One region of the Arthrobacter sp. 10L424 genome, then DNA from elsewhere that is predicted to be linked to it. Evidence: riboswitches for the same ligand, from Rfam matches in the RefSeq annotation. Region 1 holds a riboswitch; each other region holds the start of a gene.

Region 1 (10,387 bases):
GGCCGCCAGCGGATCTTGCTGGCCTTGAGCCTGGCGATCAGCTTGCTGTAGCCCTTGATGCGCAGGGTTCCCAGGTGGTCGAACAGGAGGCGGACCTCGACGCCGCGTTCGGCTGCCTCTTCCATCGCGGTCAACAGATCGTCAGTGACGTGGTCCGAGCTCAGAATGTAGAACTCGGCGTTGACGAAGGACTCCGCCTTCCGCACGGCGGCCGCCATCGTCTTGATCGAGTCCGGGTAGCCGGGCAGGAGCTCCACGTGGTTGCCGTCCACCATCGGCAGCGAGCCCAGGGTCTTGTTCAGCTCCGCCGCGGAGGACACCCATTCCGGGCCCTCGTAGCGGCTTTCCAGCATCGCCAGCTCGGACGTGCCGGCGCGGACCCGGGTGTTCACGGCGTCCTGCTGCGCCCTGCGTTTGCGGGAGAGCCGGAAGTTGCCGAAGAGCAGGAACAGGACCAGGCCGACGGCCGGGACGAAGAAGATGATCAGCAGCCAGGCCATGGCAGTGGTCGGACGGCGGTTTCCCGGGATGATACCGAGGGCCAGCACCCGGATGGCGAGGTCCACCACGGTCAGGATCAGGATCACCCAGGACGGGAGTGAACCCGCCAGCGAAAACGGCCACAGCACAGGCGTACCCCTCAGGTTCCAGACCCGCGGAACAGTTCCGGAACGGGCAACGGTCAAATCCTATCCCGTTGCCCGCCGCACTAAGCTGAAGCCATGACTTCTCCTGCCGCCGCCCCCTCCCACGCCACGGTGCTGGTCTTCCTCGACGCCGCTTTCGAAGAGGGCCGGCTGGCCGATGCGTCCAAGCCGCAGCTGATGGCGACGGACCAGGGCGCCACCCGCGGCGACGGGGTTTTCGAGTCGCTGCTGGCCGTCGGCGGGCGGCCCCGCAAGCTCCAGGCGCATCTGGACCGGCTGGCCGGATCCGCGCGGCTGCTGGACCTGGACATCCCCGCGGAGGAAGCCTGGCGCCGCGCCATCGCGACGGCGATCAGCGAATACCGCAGCCAGCACCTGCCGGGGGCCGAGGCCGGCACCGACGACGAACTCGTGGTCAAGCTGCTCGTCACCCGCGGAGTCGAAGCCGCGGCCGCATCCACCTGCTGGGTCCAGGCGTCCGCCCCCGGCCCTGCCGGGCGGCGGCAGCGCGAGACCGGCGTCGATGTGATCCTGCTGGACCGCGGCTACGACAGCGAAGTCGGGGAACGTGCACCGTGGCTGCTCATGGGCGCGAAGACCCTCTCCTACGCCGTCAACATGGCCGCGCTTCGCTACGCCCACGCCCAGGGGGCGGACGACGTCATCTTCACCTCCTCGGACGGCCGGGTCCTGGAGGGCCCGACGTCGACCGTGCTGCTCGCGCACCTGGAGACCTCCGACGACGGCGCCGGCGGCGTCCGCACCGTCCGGCGCCTCATCACCCCCCAACTCGACAGCGGAATCCTGCCCGGCACCTCGCAGGGCGCCTTGTTCACCGCGGCCAAGGCCGCCGGCTGGGAGCTGGGCTACGGCCCGCTGGAGCCCCACGACCTGTACGACGCCGACGCCGTCTGGCTGATCTCGAGCATCCGGCTGCTGGCGCCCGTCAACCACATTGACGGCAAGGAAATCGGCACCCCGGAGCTGCGCCGGCAGCTCACGGCAGAGCTCAACGCCCTCTACGCCACGATCGAGTAGCCCCGTTGCCGGTCCAGGACCCGGCTAGGACCACGCCTGGGGAACGAACCCGACCCGGCGGCCGGCTTTGCGTACCCGCCAGGACAAGGCATTGACCTCGTTCCGGACGCCCTCCGGGAACGGGCCCACGACGTCGAGGATCCGGCGGGGCATGGCCACGATTCGGCTGGCGGGGGCCAGCCCGGCCGCGCTAAGGGCCTGCCGGACCAGGCTGCGGACCGTATGGCTCGTCTCGGGCAGCAGCCTCCCCGGCCACGGCGCGCCGTCCGCCGGCCGGTTATCTCCGACGACGGCGCCTGTGCTTTCGTCCTGGAAGCCCTGAAGGAGCCGGTCCACGGTCCGCCGGGAAACACTCGCCTCCGGATCCACGAAAATGAGGACGTCTCCAGCGGAATGCTGGCTGCCGAGGTTCAGCGCCGCGGACCTACCCGACCGGGCCTGCCGAACGAGTTTGATCCGCGGGTCCGCGGCGGCCAGTGCCGCCATGAGTTCCGCTGTTGAGTCCGTGGAGCCGTCGTCGACGAGGACAAGTTCCCAGCGCTCGTAGCGGGTGAGCTGGATGGACCGGACGCACGCGGCGATGCTGGCCTCGGCGTTGCAGGCTGGGACAATGATGGACACGCTGGGCCATTGGTCCCACAGCGTGGCCCCCGCGCGGCGCGGATCAGACCAGGGCACTGACGCCCGCTCCGGCGGCTCCCGTAAAGGACGCCGGGTTGAAGGCCGGCAGCACGCAGCACGCCAGGACGGCGTCGAGCAGTTCCGGGGCACGCCAGCTGTTCGCGCCGAAACGGGCCTTCAGGTCAAGGACCACCGGGGTCCCGTCCGCGCGGCGGCGGACATCGACATCCGCCGGCCCTGTCAGTCCCAGCGAGCGCACTGCGGCCATGGCCACGTTGCCCACGTCCATGGCTTCGTCCGCGTCCACGCGCCGCATCGCGACCGCTTTGCCCACAGCGCCGCGGTCCAGTTCGGTCTTTTCCACGACGACGACGAACGGCTCGCATCCGTTGTGCGCCGGACTGCCGAAGACCATGGGTGCGTACCCCGCGCCGGGGATGAGCTCCTGGACAATCTGGCCCTCCGGCAGCCGGTGCCAGGGGAAGTCTGAGCTGCGGTCGATGACCAAGGCGGGGCGCTCCCCGCCGGACTGCCTGGGCCGGACGACGACGGGGCCGCCCAGCGCAGCCATCGCGGCGTCCGCATCGGCGAAGTCACTGGGGACGCCGAAGCGGGGAACGGGTATGCCCGCGGACTGCAGCTGCCAGGCGGTGAAGAGCCTGTCGTGGGCGACGGACACTGGCCCGGGTTCGCCGATGATGACGCGCACGCCAGTGCCGAAGGCGGCGCGGTACGCCGCGAGAAGGGGGAGTTCCGCGCTCACGGTCGGGATGACCAGGTTGATGCGCTCCCGGGTGACGAGGCGGCGGAGCGCCGAGACCATCTCCGGGTCGGTGGCCGCGGGCACCGGCACCACGGTGATGCCGGCACCGGTGGGAAGCTCGCGGATATCAGCGCCCAGGACGGGGATACCGCGGGATTTGAGTTGCCCGGCCAGGGCCCGGCCGGCCGAGCCGCCGGCACCGGTGAGCAGGACCCTGGGCTTCATGGCCGCCCCGTTCCCCGGTGCCGCCAGCCGGCCGGGCCGTATGCGGCGGCGTGGCTGCTTTCCTGCTGGCCACCACCAATGACGGTGGTGCGCGGAACGTGGATTGACATCATGTGAATGGCCCCCCGGCGAGTTTCGTGGCGCATGAGACTTTCTGGGCGCTGTGGGACGTGCCCCTTCAGTAAAAGCGGGGGTCGCCTGGAATACCCGAGTAGCGGCTACTCGGAGTTGGCGGGGGGCGGGCGCTGTCGCCCGGGCGCCGGGTACTTAGGTCCGGCGGCCGGTACTCGGTTCCGCCAGCTCCTCCGCGACGTCTGGCGCCACCCGGATATGGTTTTCGGCCAGCCACACCGGGTTGAAGGCCTTGCTCAGGTAGTTGCTGCCGGCGTCGGGGGCGATGGCCACCACCACCGAGCCGTGCGGCGCGGCGAGCGCCACCCGAAGGGCGGCCGCCACGGCGAGTCCGGAGGACGGTCCCAGTGACAGGCCCTCATCGTTCAGCAGCCGGTGCGCCGTCGTGTAGACCTCGTCGTTCGGGATGCGCAGGAAGCGGTCCACCGTGGAACGGTTGAAGGCTTTCGGCCAGTCGGCCTCCGGCCAGGTGTTCCCCACCCCGTCCACCAGGATCTGCCCCGCATGGCCGCCGCTGTAGACCGAGCCGAACGGATCGGCGCCGATCACCTCGACATGGCCTGCCGATTTTTCCTTGAGGTAGCGGCCGGTGCCGCTGATGGTGCCGCCGGTGCCAACCCCGGCGACAAAATGCGTGACCGCGCCGCCCGTCTGCTCCCAGATCTCCGGCGCCGTGGTGTCGTAGTGCGCTTGCGGGTTGGCGGGGTTGTCGAACTGCAGCGGACGCCAGGCCCCCGGTGTTTCCGCCGTGATCCGTGCCGCCACCGCGCGCGCGTTCTCCGGCGATCCGGACGGCGCGTCCCAGTCCGTAATCACCACCCGGGCACCGTAACGGTGCAGGGCGGCCAGCTTCTCGGCGGAAATCGAGTCACCCGTGACCACAACCACCGGATGGCCGGTCAGGGCCCCGATCAGGGCAAGCCCGATTCCGGTGTTCCCCGACGTGCTCTCCACGATCGTGGCGCCGGGCTGCAGCGCCCCGCTCCGCTCGGCTGCCCGGACCATACTCAGGGCCGTCCTGTCCTTGATCGATCCGCCCGGGTTTTCCGATTCGAGTTTGACGTAGACCGCGCTGGCCAGGCCCTTGGTGATCGTTCTCAGCCGCACCAGCGGGGTGCCGCCCACCTGGGCCAGGACGGCATCCGCGTCATTGGACAGCTTCTCCGCGACCGTGTGCTTCCCAGTCATGGCTTTCCCCCTCCCCTGTGGCACGTTCCGCGAGCGCGGAGTGCAGATCATCGCGCGCCGCGTCCAGCAGCGCGGACGCCGTCAGCCCGCCGGAGGCGCCGTGGGCCAGCACCCGCTCAAGGCGTGCCTGGATGGCGCCCGTCCCCGCCCCGAGCGGCCGCTCTCCGGTCCCGGCCGCCCCGGGACCCCCACCGGCGCGGGCACCGGCACCGGTAGCGGTAGCGTCGCCGGCCCGGGACAGCAGGTAGGCCGCCGTCAGCGCCTCGATGGTGAAGAGCTTCTCGGCGGCCTCGGCGGAGCGTTCGAGCTGCTGCAGGGCCAGCGGCGCCAGCGTGGAGTGGTCCTCGACGTCGGCGGACAGGGTGGGCGCCCCGAGCGTGGCCGGCGCCGCCAGGGTCTTCAGCTCGGCCAGCAGCCCGGCCGCCGAGTACCAGAGCAGGCCCGGGAGCTCCTCCCGCGCCAGGGCGGCGCCGTCCCCGGCAGCGGCGAGGTGTTGCTGCCGGATCCTGCGCTGCGGCGGATAGAGCTTGGCGATCCGGCGTTCGCTGCTGATCCCCAGGTGCGCCAGGCCCAGCCGGAGGGCTTCGAAGGCCAGGGCCAGCTGCATAGGCTGGAAGTTCCCGCCGGACACCATCCGGCCCGAGGCCAGGTCGGTCAGCGGGTTGTCGCCCTGTCCGTTGAGCTCCACTTCGAGGGCTTCCTCGAGGGCGCGGAGCTGCCAGCGGAAGGCGCCGTGGGTCTGCGGTGCGGCCCGGAACGACAGGGCATCCTGCACTGAGGCGTCCCGGCCGTCCTGCTCCAGCCAGCCGCCGCGGACCAGCCGGCGGACGTTCCCGGCGGAGACAGCCTGGCCGTCGACGGCCTTGGCCGCCTGCACGGCCGCGGAGAAGGGGCTGAGGTTCCCGCCGCCGTCGTACCGTGCGGTCGCTTCCAGCGAGAGCGCCAGCGCGGTGTCGGCCAGGTCCGCCAGGCGCAGGAGCCGTCCCAGCAGGAGCGCGCCCACGCCGATCGAGTAGGAGTTGGCGCTGACCAGGGCCAGAGCTTCCCCCGGCGCCAGGGCCAGGGGCTCCAGCCCGGCGGCGGCGAGTGCCTCCCCGCCGGGGACGGGTGGCCCGTCCGGAGAGAGGACTTGTCCCTCCCCGATGGCGACGGCGGCGACGGCGGCGAGCTGGGTCAGGTCCGAGGATCCCACGGAGCCGTCGCGCGGGATCGCGGGAAGCACACCGCGGTTGAACAGCCGGGCGTAGAAACGCGCCGTCTCCGGGCGCACCCCCGAGCCTCCGCGGCTGAAGCCGATCAGCCTGGCAAGGACCGTGGCGCGGGCTTCGGCGGCGTCCAGCAGCCCGCCGACGCCGCTGTCGTGGTAGCGGACCACCTGGATCTGGTAGGCGAGGATTGATTCCTCGGCCACTGCCGTGTCGCGGCCGGACCCCAGCAGCGTGTTGAGGCCGTAGACCTTGTGCCCGGACTCAATGGCCCGCTGGACCACCTCCCGGGAGCGGCCCAGCACTTCGAGGGCCTGTTCGCTCAGGACCACCCGCACGGAGGGGTCGGCGGCCGCCGCGGCGACCTCCCGGGCGTGCAGCCGGGCCGTGCCGATGAGGAAGGACGCTGCGGCGGCCGGCTGGTCGGTCATGGCGCTAGAAGTCCCGCAGGTTCCGGCGGAGGCCGCCGTCGCCGTAGCTGGTCCGTATCAGCCCCCGGCGGCGGAGCACGGGGGTCAGCCGGTCCAGGACGCCGTGGACCGTCGCGGGGTCCACGAACCCGGAGAAGAGGAACCCGTCGCCGCCCACCTGCGCCCCGGTCTCTTCGAGGTAGTCCGCGATCTCCTCGGCCGTGCCGATGATGCTGTCCCCCGCGCCGCCGCTGCGGGCCTGGAGGAGCTGGCGCAGCGTGGAACCCGGCGGCGCGGCCTTGGTGAAGTGGTCGAGGGTGCCCTGGTTGCTGTTGGTGTGCAGCTCCGGCAGCGGGGCGTCGAGGTCGAACTGCTTGAAGTCGATGACGGAGAGGTAGGAGATGGAGTTGAGCTGGCTGTCGATGTCCCGCTGCGTCAGGTCCCGGCGCCGGGCCCGCAGGTCCTCCGCCTCCGCCCGCGAGCCGACCACCGTGGGCTTGAGGACAAACAGCACCTTGACGTCATCCGGGTTCCGGCCGGCGGCGGCGGCCTCCGCCCGGATGGAGTCCCGGTAGGCCTTCATCCCGTCCGCTCCCCGGGCGAGCGCAATCGCGACGTCGGCGTTGCCCCCGGCGAAGGCCTTGCCCCGCGGGGAGGCCCCTGCCTGCACCAGCACGGGTTCCTCCGGCAATGGTGCCGTGTTCAGCGGCCCGCGGACCTTGAAGAACTCGCCGTCGTGGTGGATCGGGTGGACTTTGGTGTGGTCCGCGAAAATGCCCCCGCCTGCGTCCTCCCGGATCGCGTCCGGTTCCCAGCTGCGCCACAGCCGGCGGACCACATCCACGAATTCCTCGGCCTTCTCATAGCGCCGGTCGTGTTCGATCTGCTGATCCAGGCCGTAGTTCTGGGCAGCGAGGTCGCTGCCGGAGGTCACCACGTTCCAGCCCAGCTGTTCGTGCGAGAAGTGCTGCAGGGTGGCCAGCAGCCTCGCCGCCGTGAACGGCGGGTAGAAGGAGGCGCTGATCGTGGGCACGATGCCCAGGTGCCTCGTGGCGGAGAACAGGTACGGCACGAGGGCCAGCGGATCGTGTTTCGGCGCGAAGGACGCCTGCGCCAGGGAAACTTCCGCGCTGCCGCCGTAGGTGTCCGGGACGGTGAGGGAATCCTCGATGATGAAAAGGTCCAGGCAGGAACGTTCAAAGGCCCGGACCGCGTCCTGGTACAGCGCCGGCTTCTTCCAGTCATAGCCGATCCCGTAGCCGGGGGTTCCCCAGCCCTGGACGCCGAAGCCGTGGCCCACAAACCACCCAAAATGCAGCATGGGACCGACTGTAGGGGCATCCGAGGCGTTCACGGCCACCTGATTTCATCCGGCGTAAAGGGACTTCACCTCCCGTCATTATCCCCCCGGAACCGCCGGATGGGTCCCCGCACTCCGGCGGATTCCGTTACCTAACATGACGACGGCGGCGGTGCCGGCCGGCGTCGCGGGTGTTACGTTTTTGGTGAGTAATGAGAACCGGCGCCAAGCCCTGACTGGCCGGTCGGCAACCCTCCCTTTCGCGGCGGGGTGCCTCAGGTGAATACTCGGCATATCGACCAATTCGAGCTGCAAGCGTGAAAGAAGGAGATCCGTCGTGCCTGACGCGTCCGCCCCCGCTGTCCCCGATACAGCACCCCGTACAGTGCCAGCCCCGGCCCCCGCCGTCCCCGCTGCCGGGGAGAGACTGGCGTACCGCCTGTTCACCGGCCCCGACGACCGCGCCTTCTGCGAGCGCGTCTCGGCCGCCCTGGCCGAGGGCTATGTGCTGCACGGCGGCCCGGCCGTCACGTCCAACGGCGGCAGCGTCATCGTGGCCCAGGCCGTGGTGCTGCCGGCCGCGATCGCCAGCGCCGATGCCGCCGTCGCCAATGCCGTGGATGACCTGGAGTTCGACGGCGAGGGCCACGCGTGAGCTACGCCGGAGACCTCAGCCCGCAGGAGGCCTGGGCCAAGCTGGAGGACGGCGCCATCCTGGTGGACGTGCGCACCGAGGGCGAATGGGCCCACATCGGCATCCCGGACACCAACGAGACCGACAACGATCCGCTGTTCATCCAGTGGAACCTCGCCGGCGGCATCCCCAACGCGCGCTTCGTGGAACAGCTGAAACAGCAGGCCCCCGAAGAGCCGGGCACCGAACTGGTCTTCCTGTGCCGTTCCGGCGCCCGCTCCATCGCCGCAGCCATCGCCGCGACGGAGGCCGGCTTCACCTCCTACAACGTCCTCGAGGGCTTTGAAGGCGAACCGGACCGCTACGGGGAGCGCACCGTCAACGGCTGGAAGAACCGCGGCCTGCCCACCAACCTCGGAAAGCACTAAGTGGCCTTCAACCCCGATGCCGCCGGCTGGAGCGCCGACACCCAGGCCGTCCGCGGCGGGCTCGACCGCACCGGCTTCCAGGAAACGTCCGAGCCGATCTTCCTGAACTCCGGCTTCGTCTACGAATCCGCGGCCGCCGCCGAGCGTGCGTTCACCGGCGAGGACGAACGCTTCGTCTACTCCCGCTACGGCAACCCCTCGGTGGCCACGTTCCAGGAACGGCTCCGGCTGCTCGAAGGCACCGAGGCCTGCTTCGCCACCGCCTCGGGAATGTCCGCCGTCTTCACGGCCCTCGGCGCCCTGCTGGCCGCCGGCGACCGCGTCGTCGCGGCCCGCTCGCTGTTCGGCTCGTGCTTCGTGATCCTCAACGAGATCCTTCCCCGCTGGGGTGTGGAGACGGTCTTCGTGGACGGCCCGGACCTGGAGCAGTGGCGCGCCGCACTGTCGGAACCCACGACGGCGGTCTTCTTCGAATCGCCGTCGAACCCGATGCAGGAAATCGTGGACATCGCCGCCGTGAGCAACCTGGCGCACGCCGCCGGGGCGACCGTCGTCGTCGACAATGTCTTTGCCACTCCCCTGCTGCAGCGCTGCGGGGAGCTGGGCGCGGACGTGATCGTCTACTCCGGCACCAAGCACATCGATGGCCAGGGCCGGGTGCTCGGCGGCGCGATCCTGGGTACCAAGGAGTTCATCGACGGCCCGGTCAAGCAGCTCATGCGCCACACCGGGCCGGCGCTTTCGGCGTTCAACGCGTGGGTGCTGACCAAGGGGCTGGAGACCATGGCCCTGCGGGTGAACCATTCCTCCGCTTCCGCGCTGCGGCTGGCGGAATGGCTTGAGGAGCAGCCCGCGGTCAGCTGGGTCAAGTACCCGCTGCTGCCGTCGCACCCGCAGCACGATCTGGCCGCCCGGCAGATGAAGGCCGGCGGCACCGTGCTGACCTTTGAGCTCTCCCCGTCCGCCGGGCGCTCGGCGAAGGAGGCCGCCTTCGCGCTGCTGGATGCGCTGCGGATCATCGACATCTCCAACAACCTCGGCGATTCGAAGTCCCTCATCACCCACCCCGCCACCACGACGCACCGCGCCATGGGGCCGGAGGGCCGCGCGGCAATCGGCCTCAGTGACGGCGTGGTGCGCCTCTCCGTGGGGCTCGAGGACATCGAGGACCTGGTCCGCGACCTGGGCCAGGCGCTCAAGCAGGTCTAGGTTTCCTCCGCGAGTTGGCATTTCGCGGCAGTGTTTCCTGAACACATTGCCGCGAAATGCGCACTCGGCGGCGGGCCCGCTCAGCCCTGGCGGATCCGCCTCAGGGACGTCCCCTGGTCAGCCTGGTCGCCCGCGGTTCCCTCCGTGGTCACCTCGACCGCCCGTTCGACGACGGCGGCGAGCCCGCCCGCGTGGAACGGCTCCCGCTGCAGCTGCGAACCCGAGCCCTCCGCCAGGATCCGGCCGACGCCCTCGCGGACCAGATCCAACTCGCCCTGCTCCTCGAGCACGGGGGCCACGAAGTCCACGAGCGACCAGACCACATCCGCGGCCGGGGCCGGAGTGAACGTTCCAAAGTCCAGCAACTCCCCGCGCAGTCCGCAGTTGCTGGCCTGCCAGGCCGCCATCCGCAGCAGCAGGGTCGGCACCGGGGCGGGTTCGACGCCGTCGTTCCATTCCCGGGACGCTGACTCGACCAGGGCACGCACGATCACTGCGATCAGCCCCGCGTCCTCGGCCCGCAGGCAGACATCCGCGACGCGGATCTCCACGGTGGGATGATGCCGTGCCAGCCGGGCGTCGAAATA
Region 2 (10,387 bases), on a different contig from region 1:
CACCTTGCCTTCCCGGTGATCATCTCCAAGACGGCGGATTCCGCTGCCTCCGGCATCGACGCCCGCTCCGACGACGGCCTGTCCGCGCGCCTGGACAAGGACGCCGTCTCGCAGCTGCGCGGCCACCTCGACGGGAAGGTCACCGTCATGCTGGGCCATTCCGGCGTCGGCAAATCCACCATGGTGAACGCCCTGACCGGCGCCGAGCGCGCCACCGGCGGGGTCAACGCCGTTACTGGACGCGGCCGCCACACGTCGTCCTCCGCCCTGGCCCTCAAGGTCAACGATGCCCCGGCGGGCAGCTGGATCATCGACACCCCGGGCATCCGCTCCTTCGGCCTGGCCCACGTGGACCCGGACCGGATCCTGCGGTCCTTCCCGGACCTCGAGCCCGGCACCGACGACTGCGAGCGGGGCTGCAAGCACGATTCCAGCGCCGTCAACTGCGGAGTGGACGCCTGGGTGGCTGCCGGCCACGCGGGCGAATCCGGCCCGGCCCGGCTCGCCTCGCTCCGCCGCCTGCTGGGGACGGACCCGCGGATGGAAGCACAGGACGTCAAGGAACTGGGCACCGTCTCGTAGCCGGCTGCGGTGCCGCCTACCGCTCCCCCGCCCGCTTTGGCGGTAGTTTGGAACCATGAGTCAACCCGCTTCGAGCTACAACGATGACCTGCGCCTTGCCCATGTACTGGCAGATTCCGTAGATTCCCAGACCATGAGCCGCTTCAAGGCGCTCGACCTTCGGATCGAGACGAAGCCGGACCTCACGCCGGTGACCGACGCCGACAAGTCAGCCGAGGAAGCCATCCGCGGCCAGCTGTCCCGCTCCCGCCCCCGCGACGCCGTGCTCGGCGAGGAATTCGGCAGCTCCGGCCACGGCTCCCGCCGCTGGATCATCGACCCGATTGACGGGACCAAAAACTTCGTCCGCGGCGTCCCCGTCTGGGCCACACTGATCGCCCTTGTCGACGAAGGCGAGCCGGTGGTCGGCGTCGTAAGCGCCCCCGCACTGGGCAAACGCTGGTGGGCCGCCAAGGGCGCCGGAGCCTACATGGGCCGGTCGCTGGCCGCCGCCACCCGGCTGAAGGTCTCCAACGTCTCGGAACTCTCGGACGCCTCCCTGTCCTACTCCAGCCTGGGCGGCTGGAAGCAGCGCGGCAACCTCGACGAGTTCCTCGGCCTCACCGAGGAAGTCTGGCGCACCCGCGCCTACGGGGACTTCTGGTCCTACTGCCTCGTGGCCGAAGGCGCCGTCGACATCGCCTGCGAGCCCGAGCTGAACCTCTACGACATGGCCGCCCTGGTACCCATCGTCACCGAGGCAGGCGGGCGCTTCACCTCCCTGGAAGGCGAAGACGGCCCCTTCGGCGGCAACGCCCTCGCCACCAACTCGATCCTCCACTCCGAGGTCCTCAAGCGCCTCAACCCCGGCCTGGACGACCTGCTCTAGCAACCCGCGGACCCGCCCCAAGGATTCCGCAACCTCCCTGTACGACGCTGTCCAAGACGGCCGGCCTCAGCCGGCCTCAAGGTAGGGCATCTTTTTGGGAGGAGAGCAGCCTTGTCTGACACAGCTCATGCCCGGACTGGCGGCACCGCCGGGATCGGCCCCGTACTACTGGTGCTCATGGCGAAGTACCGGGACCTGGGGCCCGAATCGGCCGCCGCACTGCACGCAGCCGCCACCGGGCTCGCGCCGCAGCTTCTCGCCGGCGGCTCGCCCGTCGCCGCTTCCGTGGTCCTGTCCACCTGCAACCGATTCGAAATCTACTGCGAAGTCCCGTCCGAGGCGGGCCTGGCAGCCGCCCGCACGGACGTCCTCGAGTCGGTCCATCTCGGTTCCGGGCTGCCCACGATCCGCCTTTCGGGCCTCTTCGAGGAACTACGGGGAACTGCGGCCGCGGAACACCTTTTCGCCGTTGCAGCGGGGCTGGATTCCGTCGTCGTGGGTGAACGCGAAGTCGCCGGCCAGGTCCGGCGCGCACTCTCGGACGCGCAGGCCGCCGGAACCACCAGCGGACGGCTGGGCAGGCTGTTCCAGGCCGCATCCCGCACCGCGAAGGACGTGGGGGCACAGACCGCACTCAGCAGCGCGAGCAGATCCATCGCTTCCGTTGCCCTGGACCTTGCCGCCGCCGGAGGCCCGCGGGACGGCACCAAACAGGCCGGAATCGCCGGCGCGTCGGCCGTTCTCTTCGGGACCGGCGCCTACGCCGCGTGCGTCGCGGAGCTGCTCCGGAACCGGAAATGTACCGACATTTCGGTCTTCTCCCACTCCGGCCGCGCGAAGACCTTCGTGGCGGCCAGGGGCGGCACCGCCCTCTCCGCCGGCCAGCTGCCGGCAGCCGTTGCGGGGGCGGACCTCCTCATTGGCTGCAGCGGCTCGGGGGCCCGGCTCGACGCTGCCGCCCTCACCTGGTGGCGTGAGGGTGCGGCCCGTCCGCTCACCATCATCGACCTCGCTCCCAGCCACGATTTCGACCCCCGCGTGGGCGGGCTGCCAGGCGTCGAACTCATCACGCTGGAATCGGTGCACCGCGCTGCTCCCCCGGCGGACGCCGCGGCGCTGCGCCGCGCCCGCGCCCTGGTCCAGCAGGCGGCACGCCACTTCGAGGAAGAGGAAGCCGGGCGCGCCGTGGACACCGCCGTCGTCGCCCTGCGCGAGCACCTCCATCAGGTCCTCCACAGCGAAATGGAACGCGTCAGCAAACAGCATGGCCGGTCTGCCTCGGCTGACGACGTGAACCTCGCCCTCCGGCATCTGATCCGGCGCCTGCTCCATACCCCGACGGTCCGCGGCCGGGAGCTCGCCGCGCTTGGGCGCCAGGACGACTACGCCGCTGCCCTCGATGCCCTGTTCGGCCTCAGCATCTCCACCGGCAGCCAGCGGACCGCCCCGAGCCGGGACGCCGCCCGGCCAGTCCGGGAACCCGCCGAAGAGCCCGCCGAAGCGGTCGCAGCGACGGCAAATCCGGTCTGCGGCGGCACCGCCCGCCCGGGCGCCGGATGCCCGGGAACCTGTTCAACTTTGCAGCTCCTGACGAGGCCCCGGACCGGCATCGCCGCAGCCAGCGCAGCGTGCTAGCGAGTGTGCTAGCGCCCGCGTAACAAACAGCTTCACAATCAGCCAGCACCTTTTCGCGCGGGCGGGGAATGTCCTAGGCTCGAAACAGGTCACGAGTGCCAGCGCTAAACCCCGGTTTGCTGGCCGGCAACCCTCCATTCGCGGCGGGGTGCCCCGGGTGACGACCTGGCCGGTCCGGAACGGACCCGGCAAGCGCGGATCCCCGGTACGTGGGGTCCTTTTCAAGCGAGGTCCCATGACGACTGCCACCATTCCCGCCACCCCCGAACTCCATGCCGTCGCCGGCCAAGCGCATCCCGATGCGCGGTTCGCCATCGCCCGCCGTCCGCTGGCCGCGGTGACGGGCGCCGAGATCCAGGCGCCGCTGATCCGGGGCGGCCACGTCCGCTACGCCAATCTGGACTACGGTGCCTCGGCGCCCGCACTGTCGGTGGTCTCGGCCTACCTCAACGAAATCCTGCCGTTCTACGCCAGCGTCCACCGCGGCGCCGGCTATGCCTCCCAGATCAGCACCTCGGTCTACGAGAACTCCCGCACCATCGTCCGCGATTTCGTGGGCGGCCGCCCGGACGACGCCGTGATCTTCACCCGGAACACCACCGACTCCCTGAACCTGCTGGCCGGCTGCCTGCCCGTCGTCGACGGCGTGCACACCGGCGAGGTTCTCTACCTCGACATCGAACACCATGCCAACCTTCTGCCCTGGCAGCGGGTGCCGCACCGCAGCGTCATCGCCGCGCCCACCCTCGCCGCCACGCTGGAACTGCTCCGCGGGGAACTCGCCCACGGCGGCGTCAGCCTGCTCGCCGTCACCGGCGCCTCCAACGTCACCGGAGAGATCCTGCCGATCCGGGCACTGGCCGCCCTGGCCCACGAATACGGCGCCCGGATCGTCGTCGACGCCGCCCAGCTGGCCCCGCACCGGCGGATCGACATCGCCGCGGACGGCGTCGACTACCTAGCGTTCTCCGGGCACAAGCTCTACGCGCCCTTCGGCGCGGGCGTGCTGGTGGGCCGTCCCGACTGGCTCGACGCCGGCACGCCGCACCTGGCCGGCGGCGGAGCCGTGCAGGACGCCCGGATTGACACGGTCAGCTGGACCACCGGCCCCGCCCGGCATGAAGGCGGCTCTCCCAATGTCCTCGGCGCCGCCACCCTGGCCCGGGCCACCCAGGTCATCGCCGGCCTGGACGTGGAACAGTGGCACGCGCACGAAAACGCCATCCGGTCGTTCCTCGTCGAGGGCCTCGCCCGGATCGACGGCGTGACCGTTCACCAGATCTTCGCGGACAGTGCGTCCTACGACGTGCCGGCAGGCCACGAACCGGGGAACGGGGCCGGCACCGGCACGATCGGCGTCGTCAATTTCTCCGTTGAAGGCTACGACGCGGGCCTGGTGGCGGCGTATCTCTCGGCCGAACACGGCATCGGGCTGCGCGACGGCCGGTTCTGCGCGCACCCCCTGCTCCGTCGGCTCGGGCTGCCCTCCGGCTCGCTGCGGGCCAGCTTCGGAGTCGGGTCCCGGCTGGAGGACGCCCAGCGTCTGCTCGCCGGTATCCAGGAGCTGCGCCAGACCGGCCTCGGCTGGGACTACGTGGTGGACGCGGGAAGGTGGGTTCCGGCCAACGACACCCGCAGCTACCCGCACTGGGCACCCAACACGCCCGGCACTGCCGGCGCGGCCCCCTGCACCCAGGACTGACCGGGCGGGGAACCAACCTGGCATCGCAGCCCCTGCCGCGTGCGGTAAATTCGAAAGGTACCCATCCGGACCTGCCGAAGGAGATCGCACGTGGCACGCGGTGGCCCCAAACTGCACGGGGAACGGCGCCAGGAGCTCGGGCAGAGCTTCCAGGACGGCGGGGAGCACTACGAACGCGTGCGCCCGGGCTACCCCGACGACTCGGCCGACTGGCTGATTCCCGCCGGGGCGAAGGACGCCGCGGACCTGGGCGCCGGCACCGGGAAGTTCACGGCGCTGCTGGCCGGGCGCGGGCTGCACACGGTGGCTGTTGACCCGTCGGCCGACATGTTGGAGCAGCTGCGCAGGACGCTTCCGGGCGTCACCGCCGTCGAGGGTACCGCCGAGCACACGGGTCTGCCCTCCGGGGCTTTCGACGTCGTCACGGTCGCCCAGGCCTGGCACTGGTGCGATCCCGTGCTGGCCAGCACGGAGATCGCCAGGATCCTCCGCCCCCATGGTGTCCTGGGGCTCGTCTGGAACCAGCTGGACACGTCCGTTCCCTGGGTGCACCGGCTCTCGCGGATCATGCATGCCGGCGACGTCCACAAACCCCACTTCAGGCCGCCGCTGGGCCCTGAATTCGGGGGGCTGGAGAGCCACCTCACCCGCTGGGAAGATCCCGTGCGCACCGCCGACATCATGGAGCTGACCAAGTCCCGCAGCTACTACCTTGCAGCCAGCGAAGCGGTCCGCGCCAAGGTCCTGGGCAATCTCGAGTGGTACCTGCACGAACATCTGGGCCACGGCCCTGGCGAAATACTCCCCCTCCCCTACCTGACACAGAGCTGGCGGGCCGTCCGGGCCTGACCCGGCGGGCCCACGGTTTCACGCGCCGGCGTTGCACCGAATCTGCACGCTGGCCTATGGTTTCGGTATGCCTAATAATTGTTTATAGGCAGCTACAAATTATGGGGCGGGCAACAGCGCGCCGCCACCGGCCGCGTTGTCGTGACGCACCTACCCAGGGGAGCCCGCCGTGCTGGAAGTAACAGGACACGAAGCGCCGGCGCCACAGGTACCCGCCCGGCGGAAAAAGGGCGGCCGCCGCGCCATGATCGGCCTTTTGGGCCCTGCGTTCGTCGCCTCGATCGCCTACGTGGATCCCGGCAACGTGGCGGCGAACCTCACAGCCGGCGCCCAGTACGGCTACCTCCTGGTCTGGGTTCTGGTGGCCGCCAACATCATGGCCGTGCTGGTCCAGTACCAGTCCGCCAAGCTCGGAATCGTCACCGGGAAGAGCCTGCCCGAGATCCTCGGTGAGCGGCTCAAGCCGGTCTGGCGCCGCGCGTTCTGGGTCCAGGCCGAGATCGTGGCCGCTGCCACCGACCTGGCCGAAGTGGTCGGCGGGGCGATCGCGCTCTACCTGCTCTTCGGGCTTCCCCTGCCCCTCGGCGCCGTGATCGTCGGCGGCGTCTCCATGCTCCTGCTGGCAGTCCAGGCCCGGAACCGGCAGCGGCCCTTCGAGTTCATCATCATCTTCCTGCTGGGCATCATCACCATCGGGTTCCTGGCCGGCCTCTTCATCAGCCCGCCGGACCCGGCGGGCGTCGCAGCCGGCCTGATCCCGGGCTTCCAGGGTCCGGACACCGTGCTGCTGGCCGCCAGCATGCTCGGCGCCACGGTGATGCCCCACGCCATCTACGTCCATTCGGCCCTTTCCCGGGACCGGCACCGCCCGAACCCGCACCTCCACGTGCCCGCGCCAGCCATGACGCGCCTGGTCAAAGCCACCCGCTGGGACGTCGTGGCGGCCCTCGCCATTGCCGGGATCGTGAACATCGGGATGCTGCTCCTCGCCGCATCGACCCTGGGCGGCGAGGAGGGAACGGACACCATCGAGGGCGCCCACGCCGCGATCACCGCCAACCTGGGTCCGATCGTCGGCGTCATCTTCGCCGTCGGCCTGCTCGCCTCCGGGCTGGCGTCAACCTCCGTGGGCTGCTACGCCGGCGGCTCCATCATGCAGGGCCTGCTCAAGATCCGGATCCCGATGATGACGCGTCGGGTCGTCACCCTCATTCCTGCCGTAGTGCTGCTGAGCATCGGCTTCGATCCCACCTGGGGCCTGGTCCTCAGCCAGGTCGTCCTGAGCTTCGGCATTCCCTTCGTCCTGGTCCCGCTGGTCGTCCTGACCAGCAACAAGGCGCTGATGGGCCGCTTCGCGGACGGAATGGCACTCCGCGTTGCCGCCATCACCGCCGTGGTCCTGGTGGTCGCACTCAACCTCGTCCTGCTGTGGCTGACCTTCTCCGGCGCCGCCTGACGGTAGGCTGGACGGTGTGAAGACCAGCCTGCCATCCTCCTCGATCGAGGACTACGTCAAGGTCATCTACTCCTTTACGGAGTGGCAGGACAAGCCCATCACCTCCACCCAGCTGGCCCAGCGCCTCGGCGTCGCCAACTCTTCGGTCTCCGAGATGGTCCGCAAACTCAAGGACCAGGGCCTGGTGGACCACCAGCCCTACAGCGCCATCACGCTGACGGCCGACGGCGTCCGGCTGGCGCTGTCCATGGTCCGGCGGCACCGCCTCATCGAGACGTTCCTCGTGCGGGAGCTCGGCTACCGCTGGGACGAGGTCCACGATGAAGCCGAACTCCTGGAACATGCCGTCTCCGACACCTTCATCGAACGGATGGCTGCGAAGCTCGGAAACCCGGTGCGGGATCCGCACGGCGATCCGATCCCGGCCGCTGACGGCTCCGTGGAGATGCCTGCGGCCCACCGGATGAGCGAGCTCGACGACGGCCACACCGGCCTGATCACCCGCATCAGCGACGACAACCCCGAGCTGCTGCGCTACCTTTCCGCCGAGAAGATCGCGCTGGACGCCGACGTCGAGGTGCTGGGCAGGAAGCCCTTCGGCGGTGCCCTGGTGGTACGCATCGGCTCCGGCGGGACCCGGCGCGAATTCGACCTGGCCGAGGAAGTAGCCTCCGCGCTCTGGGTCCACAGCGAGACGACCCATCCCGGCTGCCGCCTCGAACGGCGCTGAATGCGGGCTGGACTGCCGGGCTGGCGCGCCTGGGCCGCCGTCGCCGTCGGCGGCCTGATCGGAACGGAACTGCGCTACGGGGCCGGGCTGCTGTTCCCGGAGGCGGCGGGGAGCGTCCCGTGGACCACCCTGGTGATCAACGTCGTCGGAAGTTTTGTCCTCGCGTCCCTCACCACCGTCTGGATCGCACGGCCAAAGACCGCCTTTTGGCTGCGGGCCGGCCTCGGCCCCGGGCTGCTGGGTTCGTTCACGACCTTTTCGGCGGTGGTGTTCTCCCTTGACCAGCTGTACCGTGGCGGCTTCCATGCCAGCTGGCTGGCCTACCTCGGGCTCTCCCTCGTCCTGGGACTCGGCGCAGCAGCCGCCGGATGGAAGACCGGCAAGGCCCTGGCCGACCTCACCGGCAAGGCATCATGATCACCGCCGCCCTGGTGGGGGTCTTCGGCGTCGCGGGCGCCCTGCTGCGCTTCGCCGTCGACTCCTGGTTCGCGCACCACCCGGGGCGCCATCCGCACTGGCCGTGGGCGACCCTCGCGGTCAACGTCGCCGGCTCCTTCATCATCGGCGCGGCCGTGGGGCTGACGGTCCGGCTGGGGCTGGGGGCAGAGTGGCAGGCCGGTCTCGCGACCGGGCTCGCGGGCGGCCTGACCACCTTCAGTTCCTGGACCACCGCCACGGTGCGGCTGGTGAGCGAGACGCGGTACCGCGCGGCCGCCGCCAACATTGCCGCCAACCTGATCGCCGGCCTGGCCGCGGCAGCGCTCGGGCTGGCCGTCACCGGCCTGTGACGGGCGTAACGCAGGCCTTTCGCGGGCAGTTCGAGGTCCCTCCCATCCCGTATCTTTGAAGGATGGTTACCCGACGTGAAGCAGCCCAGATCCTCGACATTCCGCTGGAGATGGCCCACCGTCACAGTATCCCGCCCCGGCTCAGCGACGCCGAGCTCGGCGAACTCCTGGACAACCCGCCGGCGTGGCTGGTGCAGTCCAAGGCCAACCGGACCGGCAAACGCCCGGTCTGGGTCCAGCTGACGTGTGCGGTCTGCGGATTCTCCGAGGCTGCCCGGCCGAAGAAGTGGTGGCCGGACTTCACTTATGTGTGCTGTGCGCACCACGCCCCGTACGAGGTTCCCGGCGTCGGCGCCGGGCTGGTCCGCAGCGAGTATGAGGGTGTGGGCAGCAGGTTCGTCGGCATCGTGGACGTCGCGGTACCTGAGGCGTAACTTAGTACCACGGGGCCATCCCGGCCCCCTGCTGTTAGGGAGCGCCCACATGCCTGACAAAACGCCGCACCGGAGCGCGGTCAAGAAACCCGTGAAGACCATCAAGGAAAAACGGGCCGAGAAGAAGTCCAAGAACGTCGCAGAGACGCACTCGGACCCCGTTGCCCACATCAAGAAGCGCTGAACGCACTCGGATGAGCGCCGCCCGCCAGCCGGGCCGCTTCTGCCAACAACCGGGCAAAGCAAAAGGCCGGAAGCTGAAGCTTCCGGCCTTTTGTGTGGGACTCTACGGGGTGGAGCACCGTTTCCGGGGCTCCGATGGTGGAGATGGGGGGAATTGAACCCCCGTCCGATGTCGTGTTGTCAGGGCTTCTCCGGGCGCAGTTTGCGTCGGATTTTCTCGGCCCCGGCCATGCTGCAAACAGCTGGCCGATCCGGGCCCAGTCATCTAAGAGTCCCGTTCACCCCGATGACGGAGGTAAACAGCAGTGGCTATCTAAATGACGCCAGGATCCGGGGCAATAGCAACCTCGGGCTGACGGACTGTCTTACTGCTTAGGCAGCGAGAGCGAAGTCAGTGCGTTTTGATTCGGCACTTATTGGTTTGCAGACAGCGTTTACGAGATAATTCTGCATCCTCGGCCCGCTTCACCTGTCGCGACTAACATCGTCGAAACCGATCATCCCCGTATTTTTTTATCAACTATCTTTTTTCAACCCGGACTGGACACTTACGAGTCCATCCCGGACTACCAATCATAACGCAAGGCCCACCGGATTCATTCCCTGGCCGGTCCGGCGGTTCGTCAGCGCCGGTTCCGCTCGCGCATGACGCGCAGGGCCTCGCGCTTGTCCTGCTGCTCGCGCAGCGTCTGTCGCTTGTCGTATTCCTTCTTGCCGCGGGCGACGCCGATCTCCACTTTCGCCCGGCCGTCGACGAAGTACAGCTGCAGCGGGACGATGGTGAAGCCCGATTCGCGGATTTTGTGCGAGATCTTGGTGAGTTCATCGCGGTGCAGCAGCAGCTTCCGACGGCGGCGTGCGGCGTGGTTGGTCCAGCTCCCCTGGTGGTATTCGGGGATATGGATGCCCTCCATCCACAGCTCGTCGTTGTAGAACGTGCAGAAGCCGTCCACCATGGAGGCGTGTCCCTCGCGGAGGGACTTCACTTCCGTCCCCATGAGGGCAATGCCGGCCTCGTAGGTGTCGAGGATGAGGTAGTCGTGCCGGGCCTTGCGGTTGGTGGCCACTACCTTACGGCCACTTTCTTTCGGCACGGTAGAACTCCTTGGATCGAGGGGAGGCCCTATACCGGATCGGTGCAGGACCGGGACGGAGGGCTT
Region 3 (10,387 bases), on a different contig from region 1:
CTTGTCGCCGTGCACGACGTTGAGCACACCGGCGGGCAGGCCGGCCTCGGCAAAGACCTGCGCGATGAAGTTAGCGGAGGACGGGTCCTTCTCGCTGGGCTTGAGGAGCACGGTGTTGCCGCAGGCCAGGGCGCTGCCGATCATCCACAGCGGCACCATGGCCGGGAAGTTGAACGGGGTGATGCAGGCGACGACGCCGACCGGCTGGCGCACGGAGTGGACGTCGACGCCGCCGGCCACCTGCTCGGAGCGCTCGCCCTTGAGCGCGTGGGACAGCCCGGTGGCGAATTCGATGTTCTCCAGGCCGCGGGTGATCTCGCCCTCGGCGTCGGAGAGGACCTTGCCGTGTTCGCTGGTCAGGAGGGCGGCCAGTTCCGGCCGGCGCTGCATGAGCAGTTCGCGGACCTTGAAGAAGATGGTGGTGCGCTTGGCGAGGCTGGTGGCGCGCCAGCCGGGCAGGGCGGCGCGGGCGGCCGCGATGGCCTCCTCGACGCGGGCGGCGGAGGCCAGGGCGACCTCTTTCTCCTGCTCGCCGGTGGCCGGGTTGAAGACCGGGCCGTAGCGCTCGGCGTCGGAAATCAGGGCGCCGTTGATGAAGTGCGGAATGCGTTCCATGGTGGTTCTCTTTCTAAAAAATGTGGAGGCTAGTTGGCGGCGTCGAGGGAGCCGTCGACCAGCTTGACGATTGCGGAGCAGTCGGTGCCGGACTGGCCGGCGTCGATCAGGCGCTGGAAGAGCTGCTGGACGTGCTCGCCGATTTCCAGCGGGGTGCCGGTGTCCCGGGCCGCGCTGATGGCGAGTCCGATGTCCTTGTTGGCCAGCTCAGTGGTGAAGGTCGGGGCGAAGTCGTTGTTGGAGGCCGCGGTGGGGACCACGCCGGCCACCGGGTACCACGTGCGCAGCGCCCAGCTGTCGCCGGAGGAGACGGATGCGATGTCCCAGAAGACCTGCTTGTCCAGCCCGAGCCGGTCGGCCAGGACAGCGCCTTCGGCCGTGGAGGCCAGGTTGATGAAAAGCATGAGGTTGTTGCAGATCTTGGCGGCCTGGCCGGTGGTGGCCCCGCCGGTCGGGATGATGTTGGCGGCCATCGGCCTGATGTACTCGGTGGCCTCGGCCACGGCCCCGGCCTCGCCGCCGATCATGAAGGTCAGGGTGGCGGCCTTCGCGCCGCTCATGCCGCCGGACACCGGTGCGTCGACGAAGCGGAAGCCGGCGGCAGCGGCGGCGTCGTGCAGGGCCTGGGCGGAGGCGATGTCGATCGTGGAGGAATCCACCAGCAGCGTGCGGGTGTCCGCATGGGCCAGGACACCGCCTTCACCGAGGTAGACGGCGCGGGCGTGCTCGCCCTTGGGAAGCATGGTGAAGACGACGTCGGCGCCGTCGACGGCGTCGGCGATGCTCCCGGCGGGCTTGACGCCGCCCGCCTCTGCGGCGGCCACGGCCTCGGCGTTCAGGTCGAAGCCGCGGACGTCGTGGCCGGCCTTGGCGAGATTTACCGACATGGACCCGCCCATGTTCCCCAGTCCGATCCAAGCGATTACTGCCATGGCATAAGCTCCTTTGCTTTGCGTGTTCCTGCGCGTCGTTGCCGCAGGTCTTGCCGGTGCTGCTGATACGCGCCGTGCGCGCGTTCCGGCCGTTCACCGGAAGTTCCGTGTCCAGCATCACACCCTGTTACAGTGCAATCAAGGGGAAAAACTACAGACGGTATGTGCATGGATGCACATACCTTGATCCGAAGGAGTTCTGGTGGACTTAAGGCGGCTTCCGAGTCCCGACGATCTGCTGATCCTGCTGACCGTTGCCCGGCTGGGCAGGTTCAATGCGGTGGCGGAAACGCTCGGTACCACCCACACCACCATCTCCCGCCGGATCCTGGCCCTGGACAAGCAGCTCGGCGGGCGCACGCTGGAGCGGAGCCCGCACGGCTGGGAACTGACAGACCTCGGCAATGAGGCGGTGGCCGCTGCGGAGGCGATCGAGGAAACGCTCGGGGCGCTCACCAACCGGATCGCGCAGTCCGAAGACGTCCTCTCTGGCCTGGTCCGGATCAGCACCCCGGACGGCTTCGGCGCCGGCTTCGTGGCGCCCGCCCTGGTGCGGCTGCAGGGGGCGCACCCGCTGCTCAACGTCGAAATGCTCAGCGCCACCCGAAAGGTCAGCCAGAACCGGTCCGGAGTGGACCTCGAGGTGGTGGTGGGCAACCTGGACGTCAGCAATGCGCAGACCATCTTCCTGTCCAACTACTTCCTCCGGCTCTATGCGAGCCCGCAGTACGCCGGAGAGCACGGTCTGCCGGTGACGCTCGACGACGTCCGGCAGCACGGCTTTGTCTCGTACGTGGAGTCGGCACTGCAGGTCGCAGAACTGGGCCACCGTTCCACCCAGCTGCCCGTCCCGCGGTCCAGCTTCCAGGCCACCAGCATCTTCGCCCAGCTGGAAGCCGTCCGGCGGGGTGCCGGGATCGGCCTGCTGCCCAACTTCCTGGTGGTGGGCGACCCCACGTTCCTACCCGTGCTGCCGGACGACTTCCAGCGGCAGCTCCCCATCTGGGCGGTGGCACGGGCCGAGTCCCTGCGTTCGGCGCCGGTGCAGGCCGTGCTGGAGGCGATCCGGACCGAGATTTCCGCGCGCCAGGACGTGTTGGCGGGCTGAGCCGGCCAGCTGACGCGGTGCGGGGCCCCGATCCGGCAGATTCAGGAGTCGGCGATTCCGTTGTAGGTGGACCAGAAGTCGGCCAGCGAGAGCGGTTGACCCAGGAGCAGCGCTTCAAGGTAAAGAAGGTGTGTGTGCCAGCCGGGCAGGTAGTCCGCGGCGTGGTTTCCGAGCCCGTCGTGCTGCAACGCCAAGCGTGTCGACCTGCCGCCTGAAGTGAGCACAATCCTCACTTGCGAGAGAGGTTCGTCTGGGAACTCCCACGTCATGCCAAGAATCTGCGCCGCTTCACACTCTTGAATACGGCTGGTGCAGACATAGCCTTTGGCATGCTTAATCGTGATGGCGTTGCCGACGAGGAACCTCCCCGAGATCAGTTTCCCCAGCCAGTGCGGCAAAGCCTCAGGGCTGGTGAGCCCCCACCAGACGCGCTCCGCAGGCACGGCCATGGACCAGTTGTGGGTCACCCGCTGGTTCGCAGCGTGGAGCGAACTGTTGAGGAGTGGCATAACCGGAGCCTAGCGCAGTGGTGGATCGCTGCCGCAGGAGCGGCCTGTTGAATCGGCGGCGCAGACGGCAACAGCCCGGGTCCCGCAGTGCGGGGCCCGGGCTGTTGCCGTTGCTTCGTTGTTGCTGTCGGTTCTGCTTGCCTACTTCTTGGCAGCGGCGAGCAGGTCCGCGGTGCCCTGGGCATCCGCGGCGTCGACGTCGTGCAGGGAGATACCGCGGGTTTCCTTGAGGAAGAACACGGCCACCATCGTGACCACGCAGGCGCCGAGCAGGTAGATGGCCACCGGCGTCGAGGACTTGAACTGGCTGAGCAGGGCGACGGCGATGATCGGCGCCATTGAGCCGGCCACGATCGAGGTGACCTGGTAGCCCAGCGAAACGCCGGAGTAGCGCATCCGGGTCGGGAACATTTCGGCCATGATGGCCGGCTGGCCGGCGTACATGAGCGAGTGGAACAGCAGGCCGATGGTGATCGCCGCGAGGATGATGAGGTCGTTCTTGGTGTCCATCATCGGGAAGGCGAAGAAGCCCCAGGTGCCGCCCAGAATGGCGCCCGCCATGTAGACCTTCTTGCGGCCGAGGCTGTCGGAGAGCTTGCCGACCATGGGGATCACGGCGAAGTGGATTGCGTGCGCCACGAGCAGCAGGAGCAGGATCCGGGAGGTGTCCGTCTGGACGATGACCTTCAGGTAGGTGATGGAGAACGTGACCACGAGGTAGTAGAGGATGTTCTCCGCGAAGCGCAGGCCCATGGCGGTGAAAACGCCGCGGGGGTAGCGGCGGAACACTTCGCCGACGCCGTAGCCCTTCTTCTCTTCCGCGACTTCCTTCTGGGCCTCCAGGAAGATGGGGGCGTCAGTGACCTTGGTCCGGATGTAGTAGCCGACCAGCACGATCACGGCGGAGAGCCAGAAGGCCACGCGCCAGCCCCAGCTGAGGAAGTCAGCGGAAGACAGCGTGGCGGACAGCGCGAACAGCACACCGGTGGCGAGCAGGTTGCCCAGCGGAACGGCGGACTGCGGCCAGGAGGACCAGAAGCCGCGGGACTTGCTGGGGCTGTGCTCGGCAACGAGCAGGACTGCACCGCCCCATTCACCGCCAACAGCGAAGCCCTGGGCGAAGCGCAGGAAGACGAGGAGTGCCGGAGCCCAGTAGCCGATCTGCTGGAAGGTGGGCAGGCAGCCCATCAGGAAGGTGGAGACGCCCACCAGGATGATGCTGAGCTGGAGCAGCTGCTTGCGGCCGAACTTGTCGCCGAAGTGGCCGAAGACGATGCCGCCGATGGGGCGGGCAACGAAGCCGACGGCGTAGGTCAGGAAGGCGGCGATGATGCCGTCAAGTTCCGTGCCGGAGTTCGGGAAGAAGATCTTGCCGAAGACGAGGGTCGCCGCGGAGGCGTAGAGGAAGAACTCATACCATTCGACTACGGTGCCGGCCATGGAGGCCGTTACAACTTTCTTGAGGCCGGACGATTTGACGTCTTCCTCTTCCGGCCGCCTGGCGGCAGCGTTTTGCGTACTCATTTCGACTCCTTTGGCGTCTCCGTCGACACCCTATGGACCTCTGGGCAATGGATACCTGTGATTTGTGACACGGGCATCATTCTCAACGAGTATGGACGCTCAAGCCCCGGTCCTCAACGGCCATTAGTGCAGAGCGCATCTGCAAAAATGCACAACTGGCCTCATTCTCCGGTGCTTCCGTCCACGGATTCGCGCAGCAAATCGGCGTGGCCGTTGTGCCGGGCGTACTCCTCGATCATGTGGCAAAGGATCCACCGCAGGCTGGGCGCCCCGCCGTCGGGCCATGCACGGCGTGCCAGCGAGTCCGTCCCGCCGTCGGCGAGGGCCTCGCCCACGAGGGTGCGCGAGCGCACAGCGGCGTCCTGCCAGCGGGTGCGGAGCTCGCCGGCGGAGTTCCCGGCGGCCGAGGCAAATTCCCAGGGCGGTTGCCGGTCCTTCCTCCGGCGCCAGTCCGGGCCCGACGTCGTTCTGCCGGACCGGCGCGGCCCGTCCGGCAGAGTGCCGAAGTACGCCTAGCCGAAGAAGTTCTGCCGAAGCTGGGTGCTGAGCTGGCCGATCTCGGTCAGGAAACCGTCGTGTCCGATCGGCGCCTCGATGGTGTGGACGGCCACGTCCCCCGGCAGGGCGGCGGCGAGCGCCCGGGACTGGGCCGGGAAGTACAGCCGGTCCGAGTCGACGGCTGCCACCAGGAATTCCGCCGTGGCCGGGGCCAGGGCCTCCGTGAGGGCGCCGCGGCCGCGGCTGATGTCATGGCTCATGAGCGCTTCGGTGATGGCGATGTAGCTGTTCGCATCGAAGCGGCGGACCAGCTTGTTGCCCTGGTGGTCGAGGTAGCTCTCCACCTGGTAGCGGCCGCGGCCGGCCAGCGAGCCTGCTTCCAGCGGGGCCTCTTGTTCCTGGGCATTCCGGCCGAACCGTCCATCCAGCTCCGCGGCCGAGCGGTAGGTGATGTGGGCGATCCGCCGGGCCAGTGCCAGGCCTGCTTCCGGCTGCTGACCGCCGTAGTAGTCCCCGCCGTTGAAGTTGGGGTCCTGCCTGATGGCCAGGGTCTGGGCCTGGGCGAAGGCAATCTGTTCGGCGGTGCTGCTGGCGCCCACCGAAAACACGCCGCAGCGCCGGACCCGGTCCGGGTAGCTGACGGCCCACTCGAGTGCCCGCGCCCCGCCCAGTGAACCGCCCAGCACGGCGTACCAGCTGCGGATGCCCAGGGCGTCCGCCAGCCTGGCTTCGGCCGCCGTCGTGTCCCGCAGGGTGACCAGCGGGAAGCGGGACCCCCAGGGCCGGCCGTCCGGCGCCGGCGTCGAGGGTCCCGTCGAGCCGTAGCAGCCGCCAAGGATGTTGATAGAGACGACGAAGTACTTGTCCGTGTCCACGGGGGCGCCGGGTCCGGCAAGCTGCTCCCACCACCCCGGTTCCTCGCCGGCACCCCGCGTGACGTGGGTGTCCCCCGTCAGGGCGTGTTCGATCAGCACCGCATTGGAGCCGTCCGGATTGAGGGTTCCCCAGGTCTCATAGCCAAGGGTGACATCCGGCAGCCGGGCGCCGGATTCGAGGTCCAGGTCGCCAATCCGGAGGTACCGGACCGTTCCATCCAGGGCTGCATCACCCGGAACCGGGGCCTGGACGTGGGCGGTCGTGTTTACGGGTGCACCCTGGCGGGTGACGGCAATCGTCATGTGAGGACCTAACTTCGCGCTTGCCCACCGTCAGCTGACCGGCAGGCCAGGTCTTCACCCGGGGCACCCCGCCGCGAAAGGAGGGTTGCCGGCCAGCAAGCCGGGGCTGTCGCTGGCACTCATGACCTGCACTGAGCTTACGAAATGCGGCGGCGTTGTGGCGAAGATTGTGACGCCCGTGTGACAGCCACATGCGTCAGCACCGCAGTTTCCCCACTTTTGAAGGCCGTGGGCGGCGGGTCGCCCCGGAGTGTCGGCGACTCCCGGCCTCATGCCCGCAAAGGTGGGGAAACTCGGCGTTGACCTCGCTTAGGCGTCCTTGGCCGCCCGGAAGCCGGCTTCGAGGTCCGCGAGGATGTCGTCGATGTGCTCCAGGCCCACGGACAGGCGCACCAGACCGGGGTTGACGCCGGCAACGGCCTGCTGCTCCGGGGAGAGCTGGCTGTGCGTGGTCGACGCCGGGTGGATGACCAGCGAGCGCACGTCACCGATGTTCGCGACGTGCGAGTGCAGCTCCAGGGCGTCGACGAACCGCTTGCCGGCCTCCGCTCCCCCGGCGATGTTGAAGGCCACGACGGCGCCGGTCCCCCTGGGCCCGTACTTGCGGCCGCGCTCGTACCAGGGGCTCGACGGCAGCCCGGCATAGGCGACCGATTCGACGTCGTCCCTGGCCTCGAGCCATTCGGCGACAGCGGTGGCGTTGGCGACGTGCCGCTCCACGCGCAGGCTCAGGGTCTCGATGCCCTGGGCGATGAGGAAGGCGTTGAACGGGGATACCGCCGAGCCGAGGTCGCGCAGCAGCTGGACGCGTGCCTTGAGGATGTAGGAGAGGTTGGCGCCGAGGGCGCCGTCCTTGCCGAGGTCCCGGGCGTAGACCAGGCCGTTGTAGGTGGGGTCAGGGGTGTTGAATCCCGGGTACCGCTCCGGATCCGCGCCGAAGTCGAAGTTGCCGGAGTCCACGATCACGCCGGCGATCGCGGCGCCGTGGCCGCCGAGGTACTTGGTGGCGGAGTGGACCACGATGTCCGCGCCCCATTCGATCGGCCGGATGAGGTACGGCGTGGAAAGGGTGTTGTCCACGATCAGCGGCACCCCGGCCTCATGGGCCACCTGCGAGATGCCCTCGATGTCCAGGACGTCCTGGCGCGGGTTGGAGACCACTTCGCCGAAGAACAGCTTGGTGTTGGGCTGCACGGCGTCGCGCCACTGGGCCAGGTTGTCCGGGTCCTCCACAAACGTTACGAAGATACCGAACTTCTTCAGGGTGTGCGCCAGGAGGTTGTAGGTGCCGCCGTAGAGGCTGGGGCTGGCCACCACATGGTCTCCGGCCTCGGCGATGTTCAGGATCGCGAAAGTCTCCGCGGCCTGCCCGGAGCTCAGCAAGAGCGCCGCGAGCCCGCCTTCCAGGCTGGCCACGCGCTGTTCCACGGCGTCCTGGGTGGGGTTGCCGATCCGGGTGTAGATGGGAGCCAGTTCGGCGAGGGCGAACCGGTTGGCGGCGCTTTCAGCGCTGGGGAAGACGAACGACGTCGTCTGGTAGATCGGAAGCGACCGGGCACCGGTGGCGCTGTCCGGCTCCTGGCCGGCGTGGATCTGGCGGGTTTCGAAGGACCAGGCGTTGGACATCGGAGACTCCTTTGGGGACTGGGCACAGACTGCCCGGAGCTCCTTGGCCCGGGTCAACTCTGGCGCCGCGCTTGCCTTCCGGCGGGCGCCGGACGGCCAGGTCTTCACCCGGGGCACCCCACCGCGATACGAGGGTTGCCGGCCAGCAAGCCGGGGCTGTGCGCTGGCACTCATGACCTGACCCCAGTCTAGGAACGGGTTCCGGGCTCTGGATAGCTTTGTGACGAAGATGAAGCCGGGCGGCCGGCTGGCCCGGCCGGGCCCCCTGGTTCCGCGCAATGACGCGGAAAAGAGCACTTCGGGGGCACCCCGAAAATGACATCCCATCTCGGTTAGGCGAGCCTAAGCTGAGAGCCGCATCACAAAGTGCCAAGATGAGGTCATGCGCATGGATCACGTCTCTTACGCCTGTGAACAAGATGGCCTCGCTGCCACCACCGAACGAATTGCGTCTGCCCTCGGCGTCGAAGCCGTGAAGGGCGGAGTACACCCCCGATTCGGGACCCGCAACATGATCATCCCGCTCGCGGGACACAAGTACCTGGAGGTCGTGGAGGTCCTGAACCACCCGGCCTCCGACAAGGCCCCCTTCGGCCAGGCCGTCCGTGCCCGCTCCGAAGCAGGCGGCGGCTGGATGGGCTGGTGCGTCGAGGTTGACGACCTGGCCCCGTTCGAGGAGCGGCTCGGCCGCGCCGCCGTCAACGGCAACCGCAAGTTCCCGGACGGCCGCGAACTGGTCTGGAAGCAGATCGGCATCCTCGGGCTCATCGCCGATCCCCAGGTCCCGTACATGCTCAGGTGGGAAGGCGACCCGGAACTCCACCCGTCGAAGGCCTACGAGAGCCAGGTCAAGATGTCCGCCCTCACGATTGCCGGCTCCGCCGAGCGCGTCACCGAATGGCTGGGTGTTCCGGTGGAAAAGCCGCTGGAAGACGTGGCCGTGAACTGGATCGCTCCCCGCGGAACCCCCGGCATCCTGTCCGTCACGTTCGAGACGGCCTCCGGAGCCGTCACGATCTGACGTTTCACCGCCCCACACTTCGGCCGCCATCAGCGGGTGCCAATGACGTCACCCACCGATGACGGCCGAAATACTTTAACGCCAATACAGAAACGGCGCACCGGCGGCCCGGCCGGCTCTGAAAGGCGACGCGGGGTCACTTCGCGCCCGTCCAGTGCCTCCGGATGGGCTCGAAGTGACTCCGCGTTGCTTTGTGTTGGTGCGCACTCAGCCCAGGCCGATGGCCTTGCCAAAGAGGCTGAAGCCGACGAATGCCACGATGTCCAGGACGGCGTGGGCGATCACGAGCGGCATCAGCCGGCGGGTTTTGGTGTAGACCACGGCGAAGATGACGCCCATGATGGCATTGCCGATGAACGGGCCGAACCCCTGGTACAGGTGGTAGCTGCCCCGCAGCATGGCGCTGGCGAAGATGGCCGCAGGCACGGACCAGCCGAGCTTCCCGAGCCGGTCCAGCAGGTAGCCCACCACGATCACTTCCTCCACGATCCCGTGCCGGATCGCGGAGAGGACCAGCACCGGCACCGTCCACCAGTAGGCGTCCAGCGCGCTGGGAATGATCGCCGTCGTGATGCCGAGCGCGCGGCCGGCGGCGTAGAGGCCCAGCGACGGGATGCCGATCAGCGCCGCCAGGCCGAAGCCCTGCAGCAGGTCCCTGCCGGGCCGGTTGAAGTTGAGGCCCAGTCTCTGGAAGGCCGTGATGCCGTGGCCGGACGGCCGGTTTTCCGTCAGGAAATAGATCACGAGGACCACGGGGACCAGGGCGAAGATGATGTCCAGCAGCTGGTAGGTGAGGTCGAAGTACTCGCGGCTGCTTTGCGAGCGGTTCAGCGTGGAGGTCCCCTCGGCGAGCGGCGCCCTGGTCATCTTGTCCAGCAGCTGCACCACCGAATACACGGCCGACTGTCCCAGGGACAAGCCCAGGACAATCCACATTTCAAGCCGCAGCCGGCGGCGGGAGGGAACCAACATGGTTACATCTTGCCTGCAGTTGCCGGTAGTTGCCTGAATCGGGGCCGCGACGCTGCCGGGCCCTATGCTTGGGGTTTATGAGTGCGCCCGGGAAAATCATTCTGATCCGGCATGGCCAGTCCGCCGCCAACGCCGACACTTCCATCTACAACCGGGTGCCCGATTACCGGATTCCGCTGACCGAACTCGGTGTGGAACAGGCCCGGGCAGCCGGTGAACAGGTCCGGCGGCTGCTGGACGGCCAGCAGGCCTGCGTGTATGTCTCCCCTTACCTTCGGGCCTACCAGACCCTGGAGGCCCTCAACCTCGGTCCGCTGATCGAGCGGGTCATCGAGGAGCCGCGGCTGCGGGAGCAGGACTGGGCGAATTTCCAGATCGCCGGCGAGATCGAGGACCAGAAGGAG

The links. Region 1 has a riboswitch for S-adenosylmethionine ahead of AC1DC5_RS17000 (DUF1737 domain-containing protein). Riboswitches for the same ligand answer to the same signal wherever they lie in the genome.
Region 2: it holds a riboswitch for S-adenosylmethionine, as region 1 does, so the genes downstream of both, AC1DC5_RS13975 (aminotransferase class V-fold PLP-dependent enzyme) here and AC1DC5_RS17000 (DUF1737 domain-containing protein) in region 1, are expected to answer to the same signal.
Region 3: it holds a riboswitch for S-adenosylmethionine, as region 1 does, so the genes downstream of both, AC1DC5_RS09845 (bifunctional o-acetylhomoserine/o-acetylserine sulfhydrylase) here and AC1DC5_RS17000 (DUF1737 domain-containing protein) in region 1, are expected to answer to the same signal.

Annotation. Positions count from the first base shown of each region.
Region 1 covers NZ_JBFTJH010000011.1:121,940-132,326, forward strand. The annotation lists gene cls (cardiolipin synthase) at 1-629, opposite strand, end outside; gene AC1DC5_RS16970 (aminodeoxychorismate lyase) at 723-1,685, shown strand; gene AC1DC5_RS16975 (glycosyltransferase family 2 protein) at 1,710-2,306, opposite strand; gene AC1DC5_RS16980 (ATP-grasp domain-containing protein) at 2,350-3,294, opposite strand; gene AC1DC5_RS16985 (PLP-dependent cysteine synthase family protein) at 3,562-4,614, opposite strand; gene AC1DC5_RS16990 (aromatic amino acid ammonia-lyase) at 4,574-6,250, opposite strand; gene AC1DC5_RS16995 (NtaA/DmoA family FMN-dependent monooxygenase) at 6,255-7,550, opposite strand; SAM riboswitch class IV at 7,738-7,853, shown strand; gene AC1DC5_RS17000 (DUF1737 domain-containing protein) at 7,915-8,184, shown strand; gene AC1DC5_RS17005 (rhodanese-like domain-containing protein) at 8,181-8,591, shown strand; gene AC1DC5_RS17010 (O-succinylhomoserine sulfhydrylase) at 8,592-9,800, shown strand; gene AC1DC5_RS17015 (glutamate--cysteine ligase) at 9,881-10,387, opposite strand, start outside.
Region 2 covers NZ_JBFTJH010000008.1:10,959-21,345, reverse strand. The annotation lists gene rsgA (ribosome small subunit-dependent GTPase A) at 1-582, shown strand, start outside; gene hisN (histidinol-phosphatase) at 638-1,450, shown strand; gene AC1DC5_RS13980 (glutamyl-tRNA reductase) at 1,628-3,085, shown strand; SAM riboswitch class IV at 3,173-3,286, shown strand; gene AC1DC5_RS13975 (aminotransferase class V-fold PLP-dependent enzyme) at 3,321-4,787, shown strand; gene AC1DC5_RS13970 (class I SAM-dependent methyltransferase) at 4,878-5,636, shown strand; gene AC1DC5_RS13965 (Nramp family divalent metal transporter) at 5,806-7,092, shown strand; gene AC1DC5_RS13960 (metal-dependent transcriptional regulator) at 7,109-7,822, shown strand; gene AC1DC5_RS13955 (fluoride efflux transporter FluC) at 7,823-8,239, shown strand; gene AC1DC5_RS13950 (fluoride efflux transporter FluC) at 8,236-8,610, shown strand; gene AC1DC5_RS13945 (hypothetical protein) at 8,673-9,044, shown strand; gene AC1DC5_RS13940 (hypothetical protein) at 9,094-9,228, shown strand; RNA gene ssrA (transfer-messenger RNA) at 9,364-9,732, opposite strand; gene smpB (SsrA-binding protein SmpB) at 9,851-10,321, opposite strand.
Region 3 covers NZ_JBFTJH010000004.1:24,193-34,579, reverse strand. The annotation lists gene AC1DC5_RS09880 (CoA-acylating methylmalonate-semialdehyde dehydrogenase) at 1-615, opposite strand, end outside; gene mmsB (3-hydroxyisobutyrate dehydrogenase) at 645-1,547, opposite strand; gene AC1DC5_RS09870 (LysR family transcriptional regulator) at 1,750-2,655, shown strand; gene AC1DC5_RS09865 (SRPBCC domain-containing protein) at 2,697-3,164, opposite strand; gene AC1DC5_RS09860 (MFS transporter) at 3,306-4,688, opposite strand; gene AC1DC5_RS09855 (mycothiol transferase) at 4,850-5,185, opposite strand; gene metX (homoserine O-acetyltransferase MetX) at 5,201-6,364, opposite strand; SAM riboswitch class IV at 6,376-6,491, opposite strand; gene AC1DC5_RS09845 (bifunctional o-acetylhomoserine/o-acetylserine sulfhydrylase) at 6,674-8,047, opposite strand; SAM riboswitch class IV at 8,053-8,168, opposite strand; gene AC1DC5_RS09840 (VOC family protein) at 8,373-9,011, shown strand; gene AC1DC5_RS09835 (CPBP family intramembrane glutamic endopeptidase) at 9,219-9,983, opposite strand; gene AC1DC5_RS09830 (histidine phosphatase family protein) at 10,061-10,387, shown strand, end outside.